3 regions of the Pseudomonas sp. MF08831 genome follow, and region 2 is predicted to be linked to each of the others. Evidence: predicted binding sites of a transcription regulator. Region 2 holds the regulator's gene; each other region holds the start of a gene.

Region 1 (7,719 bases), on a different contig from region 2:
CTTCAAGCACCGTCCGGTCGGCCTGGGCATCATGGGCTTCCAGGACGCGCTGTACCTGCAGCACATTCCTTACGGTTCGGACGCTGCGGTCGAGTTCGCCGACAAGTCGATGGAAGCGGTCAGCTACTACGCGATCCAGGCTTCCTGCGACCTGGCCGACGAGCGCGGTGCCTACGAGACGTTCCAGGGTTCGCTGTGGTCCAAAGGCATCCTGCCGCTGGATTCGCAACAGATCCTGATCGAGCAGCGTGGCCAGAAGTACATCGACGTTGACCTGAACGAATCCCTGGACTGGGCGCCGGTACGCGCCCGTGTGCAGAAAGGCATTCGTAACTCCAACATCATGGCCATCGCGCCGACCGCCACCATCGCCAACATCACTGGCGTGTCGCAGTCGATCGAACCGACCTACCAGAACCTGTATGTGAAATCGAACCTGTCGGGCGAATTCACCGTGATCAACCCGTACTTGGTTCGCGACCTGAAAGCTCGCGGCCTGTGGGACTCGGTCATGATCAACGACCTGAAGTACTACGACGGTTCCGTGCAGCAGATCGAGCGCATCCCGCAAGAACTCAAAGAGCTCTACGCAACTGCGTTCGAAGTGGACACCAAGTGGATCGTTGACGCGGCCAGCCGTCGTCAGAAGTGGATCGACCAGGCGCAGTCGCTGAACCTGTACATCGCCGGCGCTTCGGGCAAGAAGCTGGACGTGACCTACCGCATGGCCTGGTACCGTGGTCTGAAAACCACTTACTACCTCCGTGCCCTGGCCGCGACCAGCACCGAGAAGTCGACCATCAACACCGGTAAGCTGAACGCTGTTTCCAGCGGCGGCAACCACGGTGATGATTCGGTTCTTGCGGCACCAGCCGGTCCAGCGCCAGTGCCAAAGGCCTGCGCGATTGATGAGCCGGATTGCGAAGCTTGCCAATAAGCTGAGCTGATCCCGGGCTTGATTGCCCGGGATTGAAAAAACCGATAGACCCTGCTGCAATGGGTTTATCGGTTTTTTTGTTTTTACGCTAAACGAATTCGTAGGCGTTGCCTTCCTGGGGAGCGCCGCCTCGCCCTCCCCACAACTCTACGCGACCGCCAATCACCGCCATTGAATGGCCGCCGTAATCCACCACGCCCAGTGCGCCGCTTGCCAGCGCTGAACTCGAAGAGTCTTTATAGAGACCATTCAATCCAAGCCGGTCCAGCGCCTCTCGCCCCATCTCGCCATTGTTCAAGCTTTGCATCGCATGCGCGAAACTCTGCTTGGCGACCTCGGGATTGTCATCAAAACCATTCCCTTCCATCTGTGCACGCTTGGCACTTACGGCGTACATGAAGTTGGCGTCGGTCATCATCGAGGGGTTATCTCCCTTGAACTGTGCGTAACTGGCGGCGTGCCTCAGTTCAGCTTTGGATAAATCCAGTTCGAAGCCATCGCGCATCTTGACGTGATAGCCACCAGCGGTCTCATGCACCTCAGCGAAAACATCAGTGGGCTTCTGCCCAAACTTCATCATCGCCCCCTTTATCGCGGCAACCGTGACGCAATTACCATCGGGCCCCTGGCTGAATCCACTCCAGATATTGTCCGGTTTCTTGCCCGGATTACTTGCGTCCGGCTTGTAGTTGAAATGCTTGGAGCCTTCGGTAATCGGCAGATTACTCATGGGCTCACTGCCGCCAAAATCGCTTGGACTAACCCGACCGCCACCGCCGCCGCCGCCGCCGCCACCGCGGTCTGGCGAGGGTGTTGGTGAAGGTGCTGGAGAAGGAGTTGGCTCATCTGCAAACAGCTCTGGAAACAGCCTCTTCAACAGCGCAAGAAAATCTGTAACCGCCTCCCGCTTCAACTGCTCAAGGATCGCTTTGAATTTTTCCTCTCCCAGCGCGTTTCGCTTTTCATTGAGCTTGTCGCGCAGGTCCTGGACAGTCTGGTTTTTGGCGGTTTTTTCGGCGTCATCCAACTGCCTGAGAAGCTGCGTGACCGCGTCTTTATCGACATCGACCGCATCCCGGCTGCCCTCTGACCGGCTGACTCCACTCAGGTACTGCCCCGCCCACCCCACGCCATAACGCACACCTCCAGCCCCCTGGCCGGACATCGACGAACTTCCCATACCGAGCCACCTTGTGATCGAACACGTTGAGGCTTGATGAGTGGGAAGAACCGTGTGGCCGGTTCCAACACGGGCCTGTCGGCTGTGATCAGGCCAGAGGTGGGAATATTCCCCGATGCCAAATGGCAGGCAAAAAAAAGCCCCTCGATCGAGGGGCTTTCGTTGCGCGTGCGCGTCAGGCCAACAGCATCAGGTCATCTGAATGATGGTCTGCATGATGGTGCTCTGAGTGGAGATGGTCTTGGCGTTCGCCTGATAGTTGCTCTGGGCCTTGATCAGGTCCACCAGCTCGTTGGTCAGGTTGACGTTGGAGTTCTCCAGGGATTTGGACACGATCGAACCCAGGGTGCCGGCTTGCGGGGTGTCGTAACCCGGCTGACCCGACGCATAGGTTTCTTTCCAAGTGGTGCCGCCCGCCGGCTGCAGGCCTTGTTCGTTGTTGAAGCTGGCCAGGGAAAGCTGGCCGATGGCCTTGCTCTGCTGGTTGCTGAAGGTCGCGAACAACACGCCGTTACCGTCAATGTTCAGGCCGGTGATCTGGCCGGTGGCGTAGCCATCGGTGACCGGTGGGTTACGGTAGGTGGCCGAGTTGTACTGGGTGATGTTGCTCATGTTGATGGCAATCCCGCCAGGGTTGGCGTTCGCACCGTTTTTGGTCCACACGCCGTTGGTCACTGTGCCCGGCACCCAGCCGGTCAGCTGCAAGGTGGTGCTGGAAGTGGTGCCCGTAACAATCCCGGTGAGCTTGCCGGAACCGTCGAAGCTCAACGTCGAGGCGACCGGCGGCGTCGAGCCTGTGCCGGTAGGCGCCGAACCGTCAGGGTTACGGCCATCGATCAGGGTGTAGGATTTCCAGGTGTTGGAATCCGTTTTCACCAGGTATTGCACCATTGGGTGGGCGTTGCCCTGGGTGTCATACAAGGTGGTGTTGTATTGAGTGCTGAACGTGGTGGAGTCAGTTGGATCAAACGGCTTGGTGGTCTGATCAATCACCGGCGACGACGAGTTCAGGTTGCTGGTGGAGTCGACTTTGGTGGAAGCCTTGGGCGGCAGGTTCGACAGGTTCAATTGCAGGTCGGTCAGCGCGCCCTTGATGATATTGCCGTCGGCGTCCGCCGCGTAGCCTTGCAGGCGCGAGGTGCCGGTGTTGTTGGTGACGTAGCCGTCTTTATCCGAACGGAAGGCACCGCTGCGGGTGTATTCCAGCGAGCCGTCACTGCCCTTCTGAACGAAGAAGCCGCCGCCCTGGATCGCCATGTCCAGCAGACCGCCGGTATTGTTGACGTCGCCCTGGGTGAACTGCTGGGAAACGGCCGCCAGGTTCACACCACTGCCGACACTGTTCTGGCCGGTGCCCAGCTTGGACGCGGCGTAGATGTCCGAGAACTCGGCACGGGACGATTTGAAGCCCGTGGTCGCGACGTTGGCGATGTTGTTGCCGGTCACGTCCAGCTGTTTGTTGGCCGCATAGAGGCCGCTAAGGCCGATGTTAAAAGACATGTTTCTCTCCTTCTGCCGTATTTAGCCGGCTCTATGTACCGATAGTCTGAATTTGCGACAGCTTGACGCTGCCCATGCCGCCGGCAAGGTTGAGCAGCATTTCGCCGCCGGTCTTGCTCAACGTCACGCTGGTCACTGTTGCCGGCAGCGAGGTCAACAAGGCAACCGAGTCGCCCGTATCATTTTTGGTGCTGGCCGCGAAGGTATAAGTCCCGGCGGGGGCGACCTCGCCTTTGTCGTCCTTGCCATCCCAGATAAAGCTGGAATCACCGGCGCTTTGGGCGCCCATGTCGAGGGTGCGGACCACGTTGCCGTCTTTGTCGGTGATCTTCACGGAGACGTTGCCCGTCGCCGCGGTCACCGCCACCGAGCCGGTCATGCTCTTGCTGGTGTCAACCATGGCCTTATCGGTCTGGGTGATGATCGAACGCCCGACCAGCGACGATGCCTGCAGCGCTTGCGAGGAACTGAAGTTGCTGGAGATCGCATTTACCGAGTCGTTCAGGGTGTTGATGCCTTCCAGGCTGCTGAACTGAGCCAGCTGGGCCACAAACGCGCCGTTGTCCTGTGGCGACAGCGGGTTCTGGTTTTTCAGCTGGGTGACCAGCAGCTGCAGGAATGCATCTTTACCCAGCGCCTGGTTACCGGTGGCCGCGCTGGCCGCCGAAGCGAGGCCGCTGTTGTCTGTCGCGGTCTTGACCTTGGAGTTGAAAAGGTCCTGAACCGGCGTGTTGGGTGTCGTAGAAGTGGTATCAACAATGGCCATTATTTGGCGCCCCTTATCACTGACCCAGGGTCAGGACCTTCTGCATCATGGTTTTGGCGGTGTTCATCATTTCCGCGTTGGTTTGGAACGAGCGGCTGGCGGAAATCATGTCGGCCATTTCCTCGACCACGTTGACGTTGGGGTAGTACACGTAACCCTTTTCGTTCGCGGCGGGATGGTTGGGTTCGTAGCGGGCTTCCAGATTGCTTTGGTCTTCGACCACGCCAAGCACCTGCACGCCCTGGCCTGCGGCATCCTGGTTCTGGAACAGCGAGTCGCCGCTACCGCTTTGGCCACTCTGGCCGTCCTGAAACATGGTGGCGAACACCGGGTGACGGGCACGGTAGGTCTGGTCAATGCTCGAAGACACGGTCTCGGCGTTGGCGATGTTACTGGCGACGGTGTTCAGGCGCGTGGTCTGCGCGCTCATGCCACTGCCGGCAATATTGAAAACACTGGCTAAGGACATGGCTTACTCTCCACGCAGGGCTGACATCAGCCCTTTGAATTTGCTGTTGAGCAGGGTGAAGCTGGCCTGGAAGTTCACCGAGTTTTCGGCGTAGGCCGATTGCTCCAGCTGGGCGTCGACGGTGTTCTGGTCGATCGATGGCTGCATCGGCGTGCGATACAGCAACGACTCGTCACCATTGCTCAAGCCTTGCGCTTCGATATGACGGCTGTTGGTCATGTTCAAGGCGAAGGTGCCGTTCTTGGTCTTGTCCTGCTGTGCGGCGAGCACGGCAGAGAAGTCCAGGTCCCGAGCCTTGTAGTTCGGGGTGTCGGCGTTGGCAATGTTGTTGGCCAGGACTTCGGCACGCTGGGCGCGGAAGCCCAGGGCTTGTTCGTGGATACCGAGCGCTTTATCGAAGCTGATGCTCATGGCGGAAACCTTTAGGCTGACCTGCTTTTCGTAACAGGGTTATAGCAAGGCGCATGCCAATTCCATCGGGACCCGTAATTCAAGGGTTTGCGGGGAGTTTGCCGGTGGCAATGCCAGAAAAGCGGCAACGGCCTTCCGCGTGGCGCCAGTAAAGCGGCAATACCGGTTGCCGCTTTTATGCAGACTGCCGGTAGTGCCACGGCTGATTGAACGCCAGGCTCAGCAGGCAGCCCTTCAATACAGCGGCCTGAACACTGATCATTGCGTCGCCTGGGTTCGAACAGGATTCGGCGAAGCGCTTTGCGGCTGAACACCTGGTGACGGTCGCCGACGCCAGCGCTCAGGCAGTCATCGAGATGAAGCCTGCCGAATCGCGCGCATTAAAAAACGGGAGGCCTTTGGGGGCCTCCCGTTTTTTTATGCTCATGGGCCGATCACTTGGCCTGGTAAATGATACCGGGACTGCACTGCACCATCTGGTAATGGTCCGGCAACCCATTGAGCGCCTCGGACGCACCGAGGAACAGGTACCCACCACGCTTGAGCGTGCCGTGGATGCGCAACAGGATGTCTTTCTTCACTTCGGCCGAGAAATAGATCAGCACGTTGCGGCAGAACACCATGTCGAACTTGCCCAGGCTGGCGTAGCTGTCGAGCAGGTTGAACGAACGAAACTCTACCCGGCTCTTGATCGGTGCCTTGACCGCCCAGCGTCCCGCCCCTTTGGGGTCGAAGTAACGTTGCAGGCGCTCCTGAGACAAACCACGGCCCAAGGCCAGGCTGTCGTACTCACCGGTCTTGCAATTGGTGAGCATGGTGCCGGACAAGTCAGTGGCGACAATCTGCGCCCCGGCCTTCAACTGGCCCATGTTAGTGCGCTCGAACTCGTCGATGGACATCGAGATCGAGTACGGCTCCTGCCCCGAGGAGCAAGCGGCCGACCAGATACGCAAGCGCTGGCCCGGACTGGCCTTGATGGCCTCCGGCAGCACTTTGTTCTTGAGCACTTCGAAGGGGTAGGTGTCACGAAACCACAGGGTTTCGTTGGTGGTCATGGCATCCACCACCATTTCCTTGAGCCCACTGCGCGGCTGGCCCTGAATACGCTGGACCAACTCGCCCAGGGACTTGATGCCCTGCTGCTCCATCAGTTTGTTGAGACGGCTGGATACCAGGTACTGCTTGTTTTCACCGAGCAATATGCCACAGGCTTTTTCCAGGAAGATCCGGAACTGTTCGAAATCCAAATTACCCGTAGACAATGATACCGCCTCTTAAATCGTGTGACCGCCAGGGGAACTCCCCTTAGCCGTGATCTGCTGCCTTGATCCGGTCGACTACCCGGGATGCCAGGTCATCAGGACGGAATTTGGCCAGAAAGTCATCGGCACCGACCTTCTTGACCATCGCCTGATTGAATACGCCCGACAACGAAGTATGCAGGATGATATGCAGTTTTTGCATGCGTGGATCGTTGCGTATCTCGGCCGTGAGCGTGTAGCCATCCATTTCCGGCATCTCGATGTCGGAGATCATCATCAAAAATTCTTCTTCCGGCTTCTTGCCTTCGTCCACCAGCTTGCGCAGGTAATCCAGGGCCTGGCGACCGTCGTTGAGGGCCACCACTTCCACGCCGACGGTTTGCAGGCAACGGCTCACCTGTTTGCGCGCGACCGAGGAATCGTCCACGGTCAGCACGCGCAGCGAGATTGCCTTGTGCGCCGTTTCGGCGTCGACGACGCCCACCGAAATCGATTCGGATGTCGGTGCCACTTCTGCGAGGATCTTCTCCACGTCGATGATTTCCACCAACTGGTTATCGACCCGAGTCACCGCCGTCAGGTAGTGATCGCGCCCCGTGCCCTTGGGCGGCGGGTGGATTTCCTCCCAGTTCATGTTGACGATGCGTTCCACCGAGCGCACCAGGAAACCCTGGGTCTTGGTGTTGTATTCGGTAATGATCACGAACGGATTCTGGCGGTCCTGCAGCCCCGCAGAGCCGGTGGCCAAGGCCAGGTCAAGAATGGGGATGGTCGCACCACGAATGTTGGCCACGCCACACACCACCGGACTGGACTTGGGCATGATCGTCAGCTTGGGACACTGCAACACTTCCCGCACTTTAAACACGTTGATGCCGTACAGCTGCTTGCCGTCCAGGCGAAAAAGCAACAACTCCAGGCGATTCTGCCCTACCAGCTGTGTGCGCTGGTTTACTGAATCCATTACTCCTGCCATGCCCAGACTCCTACGCAAAAACCTTAGGGGTACGACGCGTACCCAACACTAAACGGCACGAGCTTTGCTATTTATTGATTTATGAACCTTAAAACGACAGTTTCCCGACGCATCCCACGCTACCGCAGAGTTGTCTGCGTCTGGCTGGCATTGCTTGCCTTGGGCGCAGGCACCACGGCCCGTGCAGATAATGTCACCTTGCCTGATCTCCTTATCGG
Region 2 (7,719 bases):
CGAGCAAACGCTGCCGGCCTTGCTGCACTTGGTGCAGGTGATCGAACGCAAGGCCGAGGAGGTCCACCCGTTCATCAAAACCGGACGCACCCACTTGATGGACGCCATGCCGGTGCGTATGAGCCAAGTGCTCAACGGCTGGGCACAACAACTCAAAGCCAATATCGGTCACCTGCAGGACTTGCTGCCGAGCTTGCAAGCCCTGGCTCAGGGCGGCACGGCGGTCGGCACCGGGATCAACGCACACCCGGAATTCGCTGCGCGTTTCAGCCAGCAACTGAGCACTCTGACCGGCGTGAAATTCACACCGGGCAAGAACCTGTTCGCGTTGATTGGCTCGCAGGACACCGCCGTGGCCGTCTCCGGCCAGTTGAAAACCACCGCCGTTTCGCTGATGAAAATTGCCAACGACTTGCGCTGGATGAACTCCGGACCGCTCGCAGGCCTGGGAGAAATCGAACTGGAAGGCTTGCAGCCGGGCTCTTCGATCATGCCTGGCAAGGTCAATCCGGTGATCCCCGAAGCGACTGCCATGGTTGCTGCGCAAGTCATCGGCAATGACACCGTGATCACTGTTGCGGGCCAGTCCGGCAACTTTGAACTCAACGTGATGCTGCCGATCATTGCCCAAAACCTGCTCAGCAGCCTCGAACTGCTGGCTAATTCCAGCCGATTGCTGGCGGACAAGGCCATCGCCAGCTTCAAAGTCAACGAGGCCAAGCTCAAGGAAGCGCTGTCGCGCAACCCGATCCTGGTCACGGCCCTCAACCCGATCATTGGTTACCAAAAAGCCGCTGAAATTGCCAAGAAGGCCTACCAGCAAGGCCGCCCGGTAATGGATGTCGCCCTTGAGCACACCGACTTGTCACGTAGCCAACTCGAGATCCTGCTGGATCCTGAAAAGCTCACGGCCGGCGGCGTGTAATCACCGACTCTGCTTTGGAGGCTCACCATGGAGCACTGGAAACGCACGATCGAACGAGCCAATCGCTGCTTTATGCAGGGCGAATTGGTTGACGCTCGCGAGGCTTATTTGCAAGCCCTGGCCTTGGCTCAAGTGTTATTCGAGCGCTGGGCGGATGCCGACGAAGCAGTGGCGGCTTGCGTCATCTCCCACCACAACCTGGCGGACTTGCACCTGCGCCTGAACCAGCCCGAGGAGAGCGCGGAATACCTGTGCGCTATCCACCAACGCCTGTTGCAGACCATGCAGGACTCGCGCCTGAGCCCGCAATTGCGCGAGGCGGCGCTGCGCCAGAGCAGCAAGACCTACGTCGAACTGTTGAACTTCATCAGTGATCACGGCGAATACCCGCGGACCCATCGCTTGCTGGGTGGCACTGCGGCTCAACCGCAAGCGTCGACCCGCAACAGTCCCTACTACGGAGCACATTGATATGTCCTACACCTTGCCTGCTTTGCCCTACGCCTATGATGCCCTGGAGCCGCATATCGATGCGCAGACCATGGAAATCCACTACACCAAGCATCACCAGACCTACATCAACAACCTGAATGCAGCGGTCGAGGGCACCGAGTTTGCGGGCTGGCCGGTTGAAAAGCTGGTCTCGAGCGTCCAGCAACTGCCGGAAAAACTTCGCGCCGCGGTGATCAACCAAGGTGGCGGTCACGCTAACCATTCGTTGTTCTGGGCGGTGATGTCGCCCAAAGGCGGCGGCAAACCCGAGGGCGCACTAGGCACAGCGATCGAGACCCAACTGGGCGGCTTCGACAGTTTCAAGGAAGCGTTCACCAAGGCGGCCTTGACCCGATTCGGCAGCGGCTGGGCCTGGTTGAGCGTCACGCCACAAAAGACTCTGGTGGTCGAGAGCAGCGGCAACCAGGACAGCCCACTGATGAACGGCAACACGCCGATCCTCGGCCTGGACGTCTGGGAGCACGCCTACTACTTGCTCTACCAGAACCGCCGCCCGGAATACATCAACGCCTTCTACAGCGTCATCAACTGGCCGGAAGTCGCCGCACGCTACCAGGCCGCCTTGGCCTGATATTCATCCAATAACAAGATCTAAGGCCGACTATGGGCACTGAAACACTGGCGATCAGCAGCGGACGAATGTTTCGCTATGCGTTTGGTTCGCTGCTGCTATTGGCAGGTACTGCATTGCTGGTGGCCCACGGGCTGGCCTGGCTGGATCTGGAACCGCGCATCCTGCGTGCCTTGCAGGGCGGGGCAATCTGCGCGCTTGGCACGGCACTGGGCGCAGTCCCGGTGCTGGTGATTCGTCGGATGCCGGTGGCGCTCAGCGATACCTTGCTGGGATTTGGCGCCGGTGTGATGTTGGCGGCGACGGCCTTTTCGCTGATCGTGCCGGGTATTGCGGCCGCTGAAGGTCTTGGTTTATCGCCTTGGGGAGCCAGTGGTTTGATCAGCTTCGGCATCATGCTCGGTGCGTTCGGGTTGTACCTGGTTGACCGCAAGGTCTCCGGCGCCAGCCCGGAAATGCTGGTGGGCACGCCGGACAGGCCGGTGATTCCACCGCGCATTTGGTTGTTCGTGTTTGCCATCATTGCCCACAACATTCCGGAGGGCATGGCCGTAGGTGTTTCCGCGGGTGGCGGCATGCCGGATGCCGACAGCCTGGCCATGGGCATCGCCCTGCAGGATGTTCCGGAAGGTCTAGTGATTGCACTGGTCTTGGCCGGGGCAGGGATGTCGCGGACCAAAGCGTTCCTGATCGGCGCTGCGTCAGGGTTGGTCGAACCGGTCTTTGCGGTGCTCTGCGCCTGGCTGGTGAGCCTGGCGGAAATTTTGTTGCCGCTGGGGCTCGCGCTGGCAGCTGGGGCGATGTTGCTCGTGGTGACGCACGAAGTGATTCCCGAATCGCGCCGCAATGGTCACGAAAAGCTTGCCAGCCTGGGGCTGTGCATCGGGTTCTGTTTGATGATGGTGATGGATACTGCTCTGGGATAAACCTCAGCCCACTTTCACAGGCCAGGCTTGGTGACGGTCGCCCGGTGAAGGTAAGGCTTGAGGGCGTCCTGCCAACAAGCCGAGTGCCTAGACGCGGTTATTCGCCTTCGTCAAAGAAGTTATTGATCAGCTTTACCAGAGCGTCCATCGCTTCCTGTTCTTGCTCACCCTCAGTCTTTAAGTGAATCCTGGTGCCCTTGCCGGCAGCCAGCATCATCATGGCCATGATGCTCTTGCCGTCGACCATGGATTCGGGCGTGCGCCCAGCCCGGATCTGACAGGGGAACTGCCCGGCCACACCGACGAATTTGGCGGAAGCGCGAGCGTGCAGGCCCAGCTTGTTGATGATTTCGATTTCCAAAGCGGGCATCGCGCAGGTGTTCCTTTCAGCTAAGGTCGCGGTGGCGAACCTGGACGTTCTTGAGGGTTTGTTGCAGCACCTGGCCCAGGCGTTCAGTCAGGTAGACAGAACGATGATGGCCGCCGGTGCAGCCGATGGCGATAGTGACATAGGCACGATTACTCGCGGCAAAACGTGGCAACCATTTAAGCAGGTAGCTGGAAATGTCCTGGAACATCTCTTCGACATCCGGTTGCGCAGCCAGGTACTCGGCCACCGGCTGATCCAGCCCGGACTGATCACGCAGCTCCGGCTTCCAGTAAGGGTTGGGCAGGCAGCGAACGTCGAACACCAGGTCGGCATCGACCGGCATGCCTCGTTTGAAGCCAAACGACTCGACGAGAAATGCCGTGCCAGGCTCTGGTTGATTCAGCAGGCGTAGCTTGATGGCGTCGCGCAGCTGATACAAGTTCAGGCCGGTGGTGTTGATCTTGAGATCGGCGAGGTCGATGATCGGTCCCAGCAGCGTGGTCTCGTCCTCAATGGCCTCGGCCAGCGAGCGGTGAGGGCTGCTCAGAGGATGGCGTCGACGGGTTTCAGAGAAGCGCTTGAGCAGCGTCTCTTCGTCGGCATCCAGGTACAGCACGTCGCAATTGATGTGCTTGGCCCGCACTTCTTCGAGCAATTCAGGAAAGCGCGAGAGGTGGCTGGGCAGATTACGGGCATCAATTGAAACGGCAACCAACGGCTGCGCCAACTCAGTATGAATCAGCGCACGCTCGGCCAATTCCGGCAGCAGGCCGGCGGGCAGGTTGTCGATGCAATAGAAGCCGTTGTCTTCAAGGACATTGAGTGCGGTGCTTTTACCCGAGCCGGAGCGGCCGCTGACGATGATCAAACGCATGATTACTGCCTGTTTTGTTCATCCAGGACAACCTGATAGAGCGCCTCGTTGCTGCTGGCACTGCGCAGTTTGTCGCGTACTTCCTTGCGGTCGAGCATGCTGGCGATCTGCCGGAGCAGCTCCAGGTGTGCATCGGTGGCGGCCTGCGGGACCAGCAGCACGAACAGCAGGTCAACCGGGGCGCCGTCGATGGCATCAAAATCGATTTTTTCTTGCAGGTGTAAAAGTGCACTTACGGGCGAAGTACAGCCTTCAAGGCGGCAGTGAGGAATGGCGATGCCGTTACCAAAACCGGTCGAACCCAGCTTTTCACGGTCAATCAGAGCCTTGAACACAACTTGCTCATCCAGCTCAGGCACTTCACGGCTGATCAGGTTAGCGATGTGTTCGAGGGCTTTCTTCTTGCTGCCGCCCGGCGCGTTCACGAGTGAACGGCCGGGGGTCAGGATGGTTTCAAGTTGGATCATGGGGGAGAGTTAACGACCTGTACCTTGCATCAGGTGCAGATACTTTTCCTTATGCTTTATGAGTTGGCGGTCCAGCTTGTCGTAGAGCGAGTCAATCGCTGCGTACATGTCTTCATGCTCCGCATTGGCGACTAGCTTCGCATTCGGTACGTGCAGGGTGGCCTCGATTTTTTGCTTGAGCTTGTCGACCTCCATGATGACCTGCACGTTGGTGATCTTGTCAAAATGCCCCGCAAGCTTGTTCAGCTTGCTCTCGGTGTACTCACGCAGGGGCTTGGTAACTTCTAGTTGGTGTCCACTGATGTTGACTTGCATACAGCTTCTCCTTCGTTGCCAGTGCATAAAGCGGCGGGTAGGAATACCCGCCACTGGAACGCTATGGCCCGCCCGTCACATCAAACGCTTACGCTCGCTGGAAGGCGCGATCCCGAGGGACTCGCGGTACTTGGCGACGGTTCGACGGGCGACCTGAATGCCTTGTGCCTCCAGTAAACCAGCGATCTTGCTGTCACTCAACGGCTTTTTCTGATTTTCCGCAGCAACCAGTTTTTTGATGATCGCGCGGATCGCCGTGGACGAGCATTCGCCGCCTTCGGAGGTACTGACATGGCTGGAGAAAAAGTATTTCAACTCATAAATACCCCGTGGGGTATGCATGAACTTCTGCGTGGTCACCCGGGAAATCGTTGATTCGTGCATGCCTACCGCCTCGGCGATGTCATGCAGCACCAACGGTTTCATTGCCTCGTCGCCATATTCCAGGAAGCCGCGCTGGTGCTCGACGATCTGGGTGGCCACTTTCATCAGGGTTTCGTTGCGGCTTTGCAGGCTCTTGATGAACCAGCGCGCTTCCTGCAACTGGTTGCGCATGAAGGTGTTGTCGGCACTGGTGTCGGCGCGGCGCACAAAGCCTGCGTATTGTGGGTTGACGCGCAAACGTGGCACCGATTCCTGGTTAAGCTCCACCAGCCAGCGTTCGTTGTCCTTGCGCACGATCACGTCGGGAACGACGTATTCGGCTTCGCTGGACTCGATTTGCGAGCCGGGGCGCGGATTGAGGCTCTGTACCAGCTCGATGACCTGGCGCAGGTCGTCTTCCTTGAGCTTCATGCGGCGCATCAACTGGCTGTAGTCGCGGCTGCCCAGCAGGTCGATGTAGTCGGTGACCAGGCGCTGGGCCTCGGCGAGCCAAGGTGTCTTGGCGGGCAGTTGACGCAATTGCAGCAGCAGGCACTCGCTGAGGGTGCGGGCGCCAATGCCGGCGGGCTCAAACTGTTGAATGCGGTGAAGGACGGCTTCGATTTCGTCCAGCTCGATGTCCAGTTCCGGGTCGAAGGCCTCGAGAATTTCATCAAGGGTTTCGTCCAGGTAGCCCTGGTTATTAATGCAGTCGATCAGGGTGACAGCGATCAGGCGATCGGTGTCGGACATCGGCGCGAGGTTAAGTTGCCACAACAAATGGCTTTGCAGGCTTTCGCCAGCGGACGTGCGGGTGGTGAAATCCCATTCGTCATCGTCATTGCTGGGCAGGCTGCTGGCGCTGGTCTGGTAAACGTCTTCCCACGCGGTATCCACGGGGAGGTCGTTGGGAATGCGTTCGTTCCATTCGCCTTCCTCAAGGTTATCCACCGTTGGGGCGGTTTCCTGGTAGGAGGGTTCCTGCACGTCGGAGTTGGGTTTTTGCTCGATGTTGTCGGCCAGCGGGTCTGCATTATCGAAGTCGTCGCCTTCTTCCTGGCGTTCGAGCATCGGATTGGACTCCAGGGCCTCCTGGATTTCCTGTTGCAGGTCCAGGGTCGACAATTGGAGCAGGCGGATGGCCTGTTGCAGCTGCGGTGTCATCGTCAGCTGCTGGCCCATTCTCAGGACTAGCGATGGTTTCATGGCAGGGGCTTAACACCTTATTCGCCGGCGCAATGCGCCATCCACGACAGGGCGCGTGAGCGCCAAACATAAGCAAATTATATGCCTGATGTCGGGGGCTTTGCCTAGAGCGCGGTAACAATAAAAAAACGAGGTTTTTATTGACTCCCGCGCGCCTTGGCGAACAGCCGTGACACCACGATGCTTACAGGCGGAACTCGTGGCCCAGGTACACTTCCTTGACCAGTTCGTTAGCCAGGATGGTGGCGGAATCGCCTTCGGCGATCAGTTGGCCATCGTTGACGATATAAGCCGTCTCACAGATATCGAGGGTTTCACGGACGTTGTGGTCAGTGATCAACACGCCGATGCCCTTGGCTTTGAGGTGATGGATGATCTGTTTGATGTCGCCGACCGAGATCGGGTCAACGCCGGCAAACGGTTCGTCCAGCAGGATGAACTTCGGTGCGGTTGCCAGTGCACGTGCGATTTCCACGCGACGGCGCTCACCACCGGACAGGCTCATGCCGAGGTTGTCGCGAATGTGGTTGATGTGGAATTCCTGAAGCAGGCTTTCCAGCTCCTTGCGGCGGCCGTCACGGTCGAGTTCCTTGCGGGTCTCGAGGATCGCCATGATGTTGTCCGACACCGACAGTTTGCGAAAGATCGACGCCTCCTGGGGGAGATAGCCGATACCTGCGCGTGCGCGACCGTGCATTGGCTGGTGACTCACGTCGAGGTCGTCGATCAATACACGGCCCTGATCCGCCTGGACCAGCCCGACGATCATATAGAAGCATGTGGTTTTGCCGGCACCGTTAGGGCCGAGCAGGCCGACGATCTGGCCACTGTCGATCGACAGGCTGACGTCGCGCACGACCTGACGGCTTTTGTAAGCCTTGGCCAGATGCTGGGCTTTGAGGGTTGCCATTAGTTTGCCTTCTTCGCAGCGGGTTTAGCCGCAGGCTGAGCGGCAGCGTCTTTCTGCTTGGGCTGGATAACCATGTCGATACGCGGCTTCGGCGTGCCGATCTTCGCGCCGGTGGCACGACCAGCCTGAGCGATCTGCTTCACGGTGTCATAGGTGATTTTCTCACCGTCCGTGGTATTGCCGTCGCTGCTCACAACCCTGGCCTGATCGATCAGGATGATACGGTTCTGCTGGGCGTGATACTGGATGGTCTTGCCGTAGCCCTTCATCGGAGCAGGA
Region 3 (7,719 bases), on a different contig from region 2:
TGGTCATCAGGACCTCTTTTGGAGCAAGGCGCGGGCTTGAGGCACACGCTGATACAAGGAAAATGCAAAAACCAAACCAAGGCTCCGAAAAGAAGCGTTAAAGCCCTGAAATAGGGGTTTAAGGCGCGAAACTGTGGCGTTCTGCCAGCTCACTCGGGAAGATTCGAACCAAAATGGGCTGTCAGGGTGGGAAGGGTGCGGCGCTATGCACCAATATAGTGCAGTTTTGCGAGGTCTGTTCAGGAAGGTTTTTTAGGCGTGCTTTTACGATTGTTCAGGCAGGGCTTGATGACCTCGCGCAAGCCTTTGCTGTCTTTGGGCAGGATGAACTCGGCGCTCAGTGGCGAATCACCGGGAATCGCGGAGGGAATGGTCATCCTGATGAGCTGGCCACCCATGTCGTCGGTGATCCACTCGCGCAGCTCCTGGCGGTTGGCGGGCATGGTGAGTTTGAACAGCACGCCGTGCTGCTGCGTGGGCTCGGCGCTGTAATAGCCGTTTACGCGGTAAGTGCGGGGTGGGAGCACGCCGGTGGTGAGGCTGAGCGGCCCGGTGGAGCGAGCATCCGGGCCTTCATAAATGCCGGGTTTGAAATGCAACTGGTCGGTGTGGGTGAGCAGCGAGATCATTGGGCGCAAGGGCGCGCTGTAGCAGGCCACATGCAGGATCGCCATGCTGGAATTGCCGTCGTGGGCGGCGGTGCCATTGATGCGGGCATTGATAATCGTGCTTTGCGGGTAAGGCGCCTCTACCGTCCACGCCGTGGGCTCAAGGTCGAGGGGCGTAGGCGGTGTGGGTTTTTGCGCTGCGGCGATTGGGCTGAGCGCGAGCGTTAGTGAACACAGGGTCTTACAGATAAGGTTCATCGCGAAGACATCGGCGAGTGGCGGCAGGACGCTGCATCGTAGGGGGTCGATGGCCTGGGATGTATCAGACATTTCCGCGATTTAACCAAGGTTCGGGAAAGGGCCTTCAATGAAGCAGGCCCTTATCCTTCAAGGCGTGTAGACGCACAATTCGGCTGTGGCGCGGGTCATTGCGATCTGCACCAAGGGATCGTTCAACGGTTGATGCACGGCCAGGGCTACCCAGTGCGGGCACTGCGGGTTGCTGCGCTCGGGGCCGAAGTCGGCTAATTGTTGCAGCATGCGCTTTTGCAGTTGGTCCAGTTGGGGGCGAATCTTGCCGGTCAGGTCCGGGCGCGGCGTATCGGGCGCCTTGCCTTTAAACTGCCAGTCGGACAGTCGGGTGTATTGCACCAGTTTATTCGCCTCTATCTGCGCGGAGAAAAATTGCTCCGCCGCCTCGGGCGAGACTTTGTAGTCGGGGGCCTGGGCTCTCGCGCTGGCGATCACAGCCTGTTCGCGAGGTCGGTCTTCCACGGTCTTGTGGCTGTCCCATTTGCTCAGTGCGACCTGGTCGGCGATGGACAGGCGCTCGGCGATGCTGTTGAGCAGCGGTTCGAGTGTCGGCGGCGCGGCGCTGGCCGTGGCGCTGGCGAACAGCAAGGCAAGTACGAGTCGATGTTTCAAAGGCGATCCCCTGTAGGCACGAGCGTGTTCGAAGGTCGCCAACGATAACGCGTAATTATTGAAGGCGCGCGGCACGCATGAGATTTTTTGCGCCGCCGTTGCCCGGCGGTTATTGGCGCCGGGCGGCATCAATCGGTGTGGGAGAGCGGCATGCCCGGGCTGCCGGCATAAAACACCAGTAATTCCACCGGTGTATCCCCTGTGACGCCTCGATGGACGATGTTGACCATCTCGGCGAGTGTCTGCCCTTGTTTGAAAACCTGAGCGTGACCGCTGTCGCGGCTTTGCACGGTGAGTTCTCCACGGAGTATGTAAGCCGCGTTGGGCATCGGGTGTGTGTGCCAGGCGAGGGTGGTGTGTGGCGCAATCTTGAGCTTCAGCAGCGTCAGCTCCGGGGCGCTTTGGGGGTAGCCGGTATAAGGCGTACCGTCCCAGGATGCGCTGCTTTGCAGCAGAATTTGCCTTTCGATTGGCGCAAGGGCGTTGGGCGGGGTGCCACACCCGTGCAGGAACAGGCAGGCGATGAGCGCGAGCGAGCGGTTGTCCATGATTTGATCCGTTGAGCAGAGTAGTGCTTCAGGCTACGGGCGTGCGGTCGGGATGGATGTCGGGCGCGGCGGTAAGTCTGCGCAGTTATCTGCCTGCGTGATGTAAGAGGTGGGCGTGGCAGGTGCCGCGGCGCTGCCAGAAACACGATGGCCTTGATTGGCATCGACCGCCGCCTTCTGCCGCGCCGCGCGGGTAGCTTCGATATTTTTTCAGGCATAAAAAAAGCCTCCCGAAGGAGGCCTTTTTGTCACGCCGCTTTAAGCGGCGCTACCGGATCAGCAGCTGTAGTACAGCTCGTATTCCAGTGGGTGTACGAAGGTGCGTACTTTGATTTCTTCTTCGCTTTTCAGCTCGATGTAGGCATCGATGAAGTCGTCGCTGAATACGCCGCCTTTGGTCAGGAACGCACGGCCCTTGTCCAGCTCTTCCAGGGCTTCTTTCAGGCTGCCGCACACTTGTGGGATCTCTTTGGCCTCTTCAGGCGGCAGGTCGTACAAGTTTTTGTCGGCGGCGTCGCCAGGGTGGATCTTGTTCTGGATACCGTCCAGGCCGGCCATTACCAGGGCAGCGAAGGCCAGGTACGGGTTGGCTGCCGGATCCGGGAAGCGCGCTTCGATACGGCGAGCGCGAGGGCTGGACACGTAAGGAATACGGATCGAGGCGGAACGGTTACGTGCCGAGTAAGCCAGCATTACCGGTGCTTCGAAACCTGGGACCAGACGCTTGTAGGAGTTGGTCGACGGGTTGGTGAAACCGTTCAGGGCCTTACCGTGCTTGATGATGCCGCCGATGAAGTACAGGGCAGTGTCGGACAGGCCGGCATAACCTTCGCCAGCGAAGGTGTTCTTGCCTTCTTTAGCGATGGACAGGTGAACGTGCATACCCGAACCGTTATCGCCGTACAGCGGCTTAGGCATGAAAGTAGCGGTACGGCCGTAGGCATCAGCCACGTTGTGTACGCAGTACTTGAGGGTCTGAACTTCGTCAGCCTTGGCAACCAGGGTGTTGAACTTCACGCCGATTTCGTTCTGGCCGGCAGTCGCCACTTCGTGGTGGTGAACTTCGATGACCAGGCCCATTTCTTCCATGGCGTTGCACATGGAGGTACGGATTTCGTGGTCGTGGTCGAACGGCGGAACTGGGAAGTAGCCACCTTTGATACCTGGACGGTGGCCTTTGTTGCCGCCTTCGATGTCCTGATCGGACATCCACGAACCTTGTTCGGAGAAGATCTTGAACATGGAGCCGGAGATGTCGGACTTGAACTTGACCGAATCAAAGATGAAGAATTCTGGCTCTGGGCCTACGAATACGGTGTCGCCGATACCGGTCGACTTCAGGTATTCCTCGGCACGCTTGGCGATCGCACGTGGGTCGCGGTCGTAGCCTTGCATGGTCGAAGGCTCGATCACGTCGCAGACGATGATCAGGGTTGGGTCTTCGGTGAACGGGTCGAGAACGGCAGTGCTGTCGTCCGGCATCAGGATCATGTCGGAGGCTTCGATGCCTTTCCAGCCAGCAATGGAGGAACCGTCGAACATTTTGCCTTCTTCGAAGAAAGCATCATCCAGCGCGTCGCGAGCCGGCATGGTCACGTGGTGCTGAGTACCTTTAGTGTCCGTGAAGCGCAGATCAATCCATTTAACGTCATGATCTTTGATGAGTTGAACCGACTTCGACATGGTGTCCTCCGGGTGGCTTCGGGCTGGGGTAGTGGAGTTAGCCCTTAGAATGTGGGTGATGCCGGCGCGAATACTCGACCAAGGCAACCTGCCTCACAAGAGAGCAAATTGCATGCCAGTGCGCCAACATGGCCTTTTTGCCTCAAAATGGCCCCTATAAAGGTGCAATCCGCTGAAGCGGAATAATTAACGCACTGCAATGTAGCGTTAATTTGCGCAAATGACCCGTTTTGGTGCGCGCTGTGTCTGATGCATATTAACTGGTTAAACCTTGAGCGATTTCCGCTATAATCCGCGCCCCCCTTTTTCAGCAGGCCCGGCGCGCGCTGTTTCCATGAAATTAATCGTTAAAGTGTTCCCCGAGATCACCATCAAAAGCCGACCGGTACGGACGCGTTTCATCCGTCAGTTGGCCAAGAACATCCGTGCCGTGCTCCGTGACCTGGACCCGGCTGTGGTGGTGAACGGCGTGTGGGACAACCTCGAGCTGGAAACCCGTGTCACCGACGCCAAAGCCTTGAAGGACATGACTGAGCGCCTGAGCTGCATGCCGGGCATCGCGCATTTCCTGCAGGTGGATGAGTACCCGCTGGGCGACTTCGACGACATCACCGAAAAGTGCAAGCAGCACTACGGTAGCGAGCTTGAGGGCAAGATTTTTTCGGTGCGCTGCAAGCGCGCCGGCAAGCACACCTTCAGCTCCATGGACGTCGAGAAATACGTCGGCAGCAAGCTGCGTCGCGAGTGCGGTGCTGCCGGAATTTCCCTGAAAGCGCCGCAAATTGAAGTGCGCATGGAAATTCGCGACCAACGGTTGTTTGTGATCCACAGCCAGCACAACAGCATCGGCGGCTACCCGCTGGGTGCCCTGGAACAGACCCTGGTATTGATGTCCGGCGGTTTCGATTCCACGGTGGCGGCCTACCAGATCATGCGCCGCGGCCTGATGAGCCACTTCTGCTTCTTTAATCTGGGCGGGCGTGCACACGAATTGGGCGTGATGGAAGTCGCGCACTTTATCTGGAAGAAGTACGGCAGCTCCCAGCGCGTGCTATTCGTAAGCGTGCCGTTTGAGGAAGTGCTGGGCGAAATTCTCGGCAAAGTCGATAACAGTCATATGGGCGTAGTATTGAAGCGTATGATGTTGCGCGCTGCGTCGCGGATTGCCGATCAGTTGCAGATCGACGCGCTGGTGACCGGTGAAGCGATTTCCCAGGTCTCCAGCCAGACGCTGCCGAACCTGTCGCTGATCGACTGCGTGACCGAGAAGCTGGTGCTGCGCCCGCTGATTGCCAGTCACAAGCAGGACATCATCGACCAGGCCGAAGAAATCGGCACGGCGGCGTTTGCCAAACACATGCCTGAATATTGCGGGGTCATCTCGGTGAACCCCAAGACCCACGCCAAGCGCAACCGCGTGGAGTACGAAGAACAACAGTTCGACATGGCGATTCTGGAGCGTGCGCTCGAGAACGCCAAAATGGTCCCGATCGATCGCGTAATCGACGAACTGGGCCAGGATGTGCAAATCGAAGAAGTCAGCGAAGTCCTGGCCGGCCAGATTGTCGTCGATATCCGTCACCCGGATGCCGCCGAAGATGAACCGCTGGAAATCGCTGGCATCGACGTGCAAACGCTGCCGTTCTACGCATTGAACGCGCGTTTCAAGGAACTGGATAACAGCCGTCAGTACCTGCTGTATTGCGACAAAGGCGTGATGAGTCGCCTGCATGCCCACCATTTGCTCAGTGAGGGGCATGCCAATGTGCGCGTTTATCGACCGAGCTAAGAGCCCGGGGCTGTTTGCCTGTGGCCTGCGTCACCGGCCCCCCGACTCTGCCGTCAAGCTGTAACGGCAAGGCCTGACTCTACTGTTAATCGCTGCCACGACCTGTCAGCACACCGAATCCTCTGATCGAGATACACAAGTGATCGAAAATCTACGTAACATCGCCATCATTGCTCACGTTGACCATGGTAAAACCACCCTGGTAGACAAACTCCTGCGTCAATCCGGCACCCTGGAGCGCAACGAGCTCAACGACGAGCGCGTGATGGACTCCAACGACCAGGAAAAAGAGCGCGGTATTACCATCCTGGCTAAAAACACCGCTATCAACTGGAACGGCTACCACATCAACATCGTGGACACCCCGGGCCACGCCGACTTCGGCGGCGAAGTTGAACGTGTAATGTCGATGGTTGACTCCGTTCTGCTGCTGGTTGACGCTCAAGACGGCCCTATGCCGCAAACCCGTTTCGTGACCAAGAAGGCGTTCGAAGCCGGCCTGCGTCCGATCGTGTGCATCAACAAGGTTGACCGTCCAGGCGCGCGTCCGGACTGGGTTCTGGACCAGATCTTCGACCTGTTCGACAACCTGGGTGCTACCGAAGAACAGCTGGACTTCAAAGTCGTCTACGCCTCGGCCCTGAACGGCATTGCCGGTCTGGAACACACCGACATGGCTGAAGACATGACCCCGCTGTACCAGTCGATCGTCGACAACGTACCGGCGCCAAAAGTTGACCGTGAAGGTCCGTTCCAGATGCAAATCTCGGCACTGGACTACAACAGCTTCCTGGGTGTTATCGGTGTTGGCCGTATCGCTCGTGGTAGCGTCAAGCCGAACACCCCGGTTGTCGCCATCGGCGCCGACGGCAAGAAACGCAACGGCCGTATCCTGAAGCTGATGGGTCACCACGGTCTGCACCGTATCGACGTTGAAGAAGCGTTTGCCGGTGACATCGTGTGCGTGAGCGGTATGGACTCGCTGTTCATCTCCGACACCCTGTGCCAGCCGGACAACGTCGAGGCGATGAAGCCTCTGACCGTTGACGAGCCAACCGTTTCCATGACCTTCCAGGTAAACGACTCGCCTTTCTGCGGTAAAGAAGGCAAGTTCGTGACTTCCCGTAACATCAAGGAACGTCTGGACAAAGAGCTGCTGTACAACGTTGCTCTGCGCGTTGAAGAAGGCGACTCGGCTGACAAGTTCAAGGTTTCCGGCCGTGGTGAGCTGCACCTCTCGGTACTGATCGAAACCATGCGTCGCGAAGGCTTCGAAATGGGCGTTGGTCGTCCAGAAGTGATCATCCGTCAGGTTGACGGCGTGAAGCAGGAACCGTTTGAAAACGTCACCATCGACACCCCTGAAGAATCCCAGGGCAAGGTCATGGAAGAGATGGGCCTGCGTAAGGGCGACCTGACCAACATGGTGCCGGATGGCAAAGGCCGTGTGCGTCTGGAATACAACATCCCTGCTCGTGGTCTGATCGGTTTCCGTAACCAGTTCCTGACCCTGACCAACGGTGCTGGCATCCTGACCTCGATCTTCGATCGCTACGACACCATGAAGTCCGGCGACATGTCCGGCCGTCAGAACGGTGTTCTGGTATCGGTAGAAACCGGTAAGGCACTGACCTACTCCCTGGAAACTCTGCAGGCGCGTGGCAAGCTGTTCGTGGAACACGGTCAAGAGATCTACAACGGTCAGATCGTTGGTCTGAACAGCCGTGACAACGACATGGGCGTCAACCCAACCAAAGGCAAGAAGCTCGACAACATGCGTGCTTCGGGTAAAGACGAAACCATCGCTCTGGTTCCACCTGTTCGCTTCACCCTGGAACAGGCCCTGGAATTCATCCAGGACGACGAGCTGTGCGAAGTCACGCCTAAGTCGATCCGCCTGCGTAAGAAGATCCTGGACGAAGGCGAGCGTACCCGCGCTGCCAAGAAAGCCAAGAACTGAGTTAACTCAGGCTGAATGAAAAACGCCCCCGGTCGAAAGGCCGGGGGCGTTTTTTTGTGCCTGCAGAATTTGTGGTGAATATACCGGCCTCATCGGGGGCGAGCCCCCTCCCACACTTGAATGTGCTCACAGATCAAAGGTGGGAGGGGGCTTGCCTCCGATAGGGCCCTCAACAGCCCCACAAAAATCGAATCAGAACTTATCGAG

Evidence for each region. Region 2 encodes sigma-54, which starts transcription at its own class of promoters, with help from an activator protein. Its sites were predicted from a motif close to ANTGGCATNNANNTTGCTNT; they were not measured.
Region 1: a site for sigma-54 is predicted at 5,305-5,324, ahead of flgB (flagellar basal body rod protein FlgB). Genes of this name have one in related genera too.
Region 3: a site for sigma-54 is predicted at 3,864-3,883, ahead of glnA (glutamate--ammonia ligase). Genes of this name have one in related genera too.

Annotation. Positions count from the first base shown of each region.
Region 1 covers NZ_JCBCUX010000001.1:506,427-514,145, reverse strand. The annotation lists gene AC19YS_RS02440 (ribonucleoside-diphosphate reductase subunit alpha) at 1-937, shown strand, start outside; gene AC19YS_RS02435 (hypothetical protein) at 1,026-2,117, opposite strand; gene flgE (flagellar hook protein FlgE) at 2,307-3,617, opposite strand; gene flgD (flagellar hook assembly protein FlgD) at 3,649-4,383, opposite strand; gene flgC (flagellar basal body rod protein FlgC) at 4,400-4,852, opposite strand; gene flgB (flagellar basal body rod protein FlgB) at 4,856-5,263, opposite strand; gene cheR (protein-glutamate O-methyltransferase CheR) at 5,698-6,525, opposite strand; gene AC19YS_RS02405 (chemotaxis protein CheV) at 6,569-7,501, opposite strand; gene flgA (flagellar basal body P-ring formation chaperone FlgA) at 7,583-7,719, shown strand, end outside.
Region 2 covers NZ_JCBCUX010000005.1:220,369-228,087, forward strand. The annotation lists gene AC19YS_RS12785 (class II fumarate hydratase) at 1-925, shown strand, start outside; gene AC19YS_RS12790 (DUF2753 family protein) at 953-1,396, shown strand; gene AC19YS_RS12795 (superoxide dismutase) at 1,398-2,009, shown strand; gene AC19YS_RS12800 (ZIP family metal transporter) at 2,042-2,935, shown strand; gene AC19YS_RS12805 (HPr family phosphocarrier protein) at 3,033-3,305, opposite strand; gene rapZ (RNase adapter RapZ) at 3,322-4,179, opposite strand; gene ptsN (PTS IIA-like nitrogen regulatory protein PtsN) at 4,182-4,646, opposite strand; gene hpf (ribosome hibernation-promoting factor, HPF/YfiA family) at 4,656-4,961, opposite strand; gene AC19YS_RS12825 (RNA polymerase factor sigma-54) at 5,037-6,530, opposite strand; gene lptB (LPS export ABC transporter ATP-binding protein) at 6,715-7,440, opposite strand; gene lptA (lipopolysaccharide transport periplasmic protein LptA) at 7,440-7,719, opposite strand, start outside.
Region 3 covers NZ_JCBCUX010000002.1:392,243-399,961, reverse strand. The annotation lists gene glnL (nitrogen regulation protein NR(II)) at 1-7, opposite strand, end outside; gene AC19YS_RS05120 (hypothetical protein) at 240-866, opposite strand; gene AC19YS_RS05115 (chorismate mutase) at 996-1,532, opposite strand; gene AC19YS_RS05110 (cupin domain-containing protein) at 1,661-2,080, opposite strand; gene glnA (glutamate--ammonia ligase) at 2,357-3,763, opposite strand; gene thiI (tRNA uracil 4-sulfurtransferase ThiI) at 4,098-5,552, shown strand; gene typA (translational GTPase TypA) at 5,692-7,512, shown strand; gene AC19YS_RS05090 (YkgJ family cysteine cluster protein) at 7,705-7,719, opposite strand, start outside.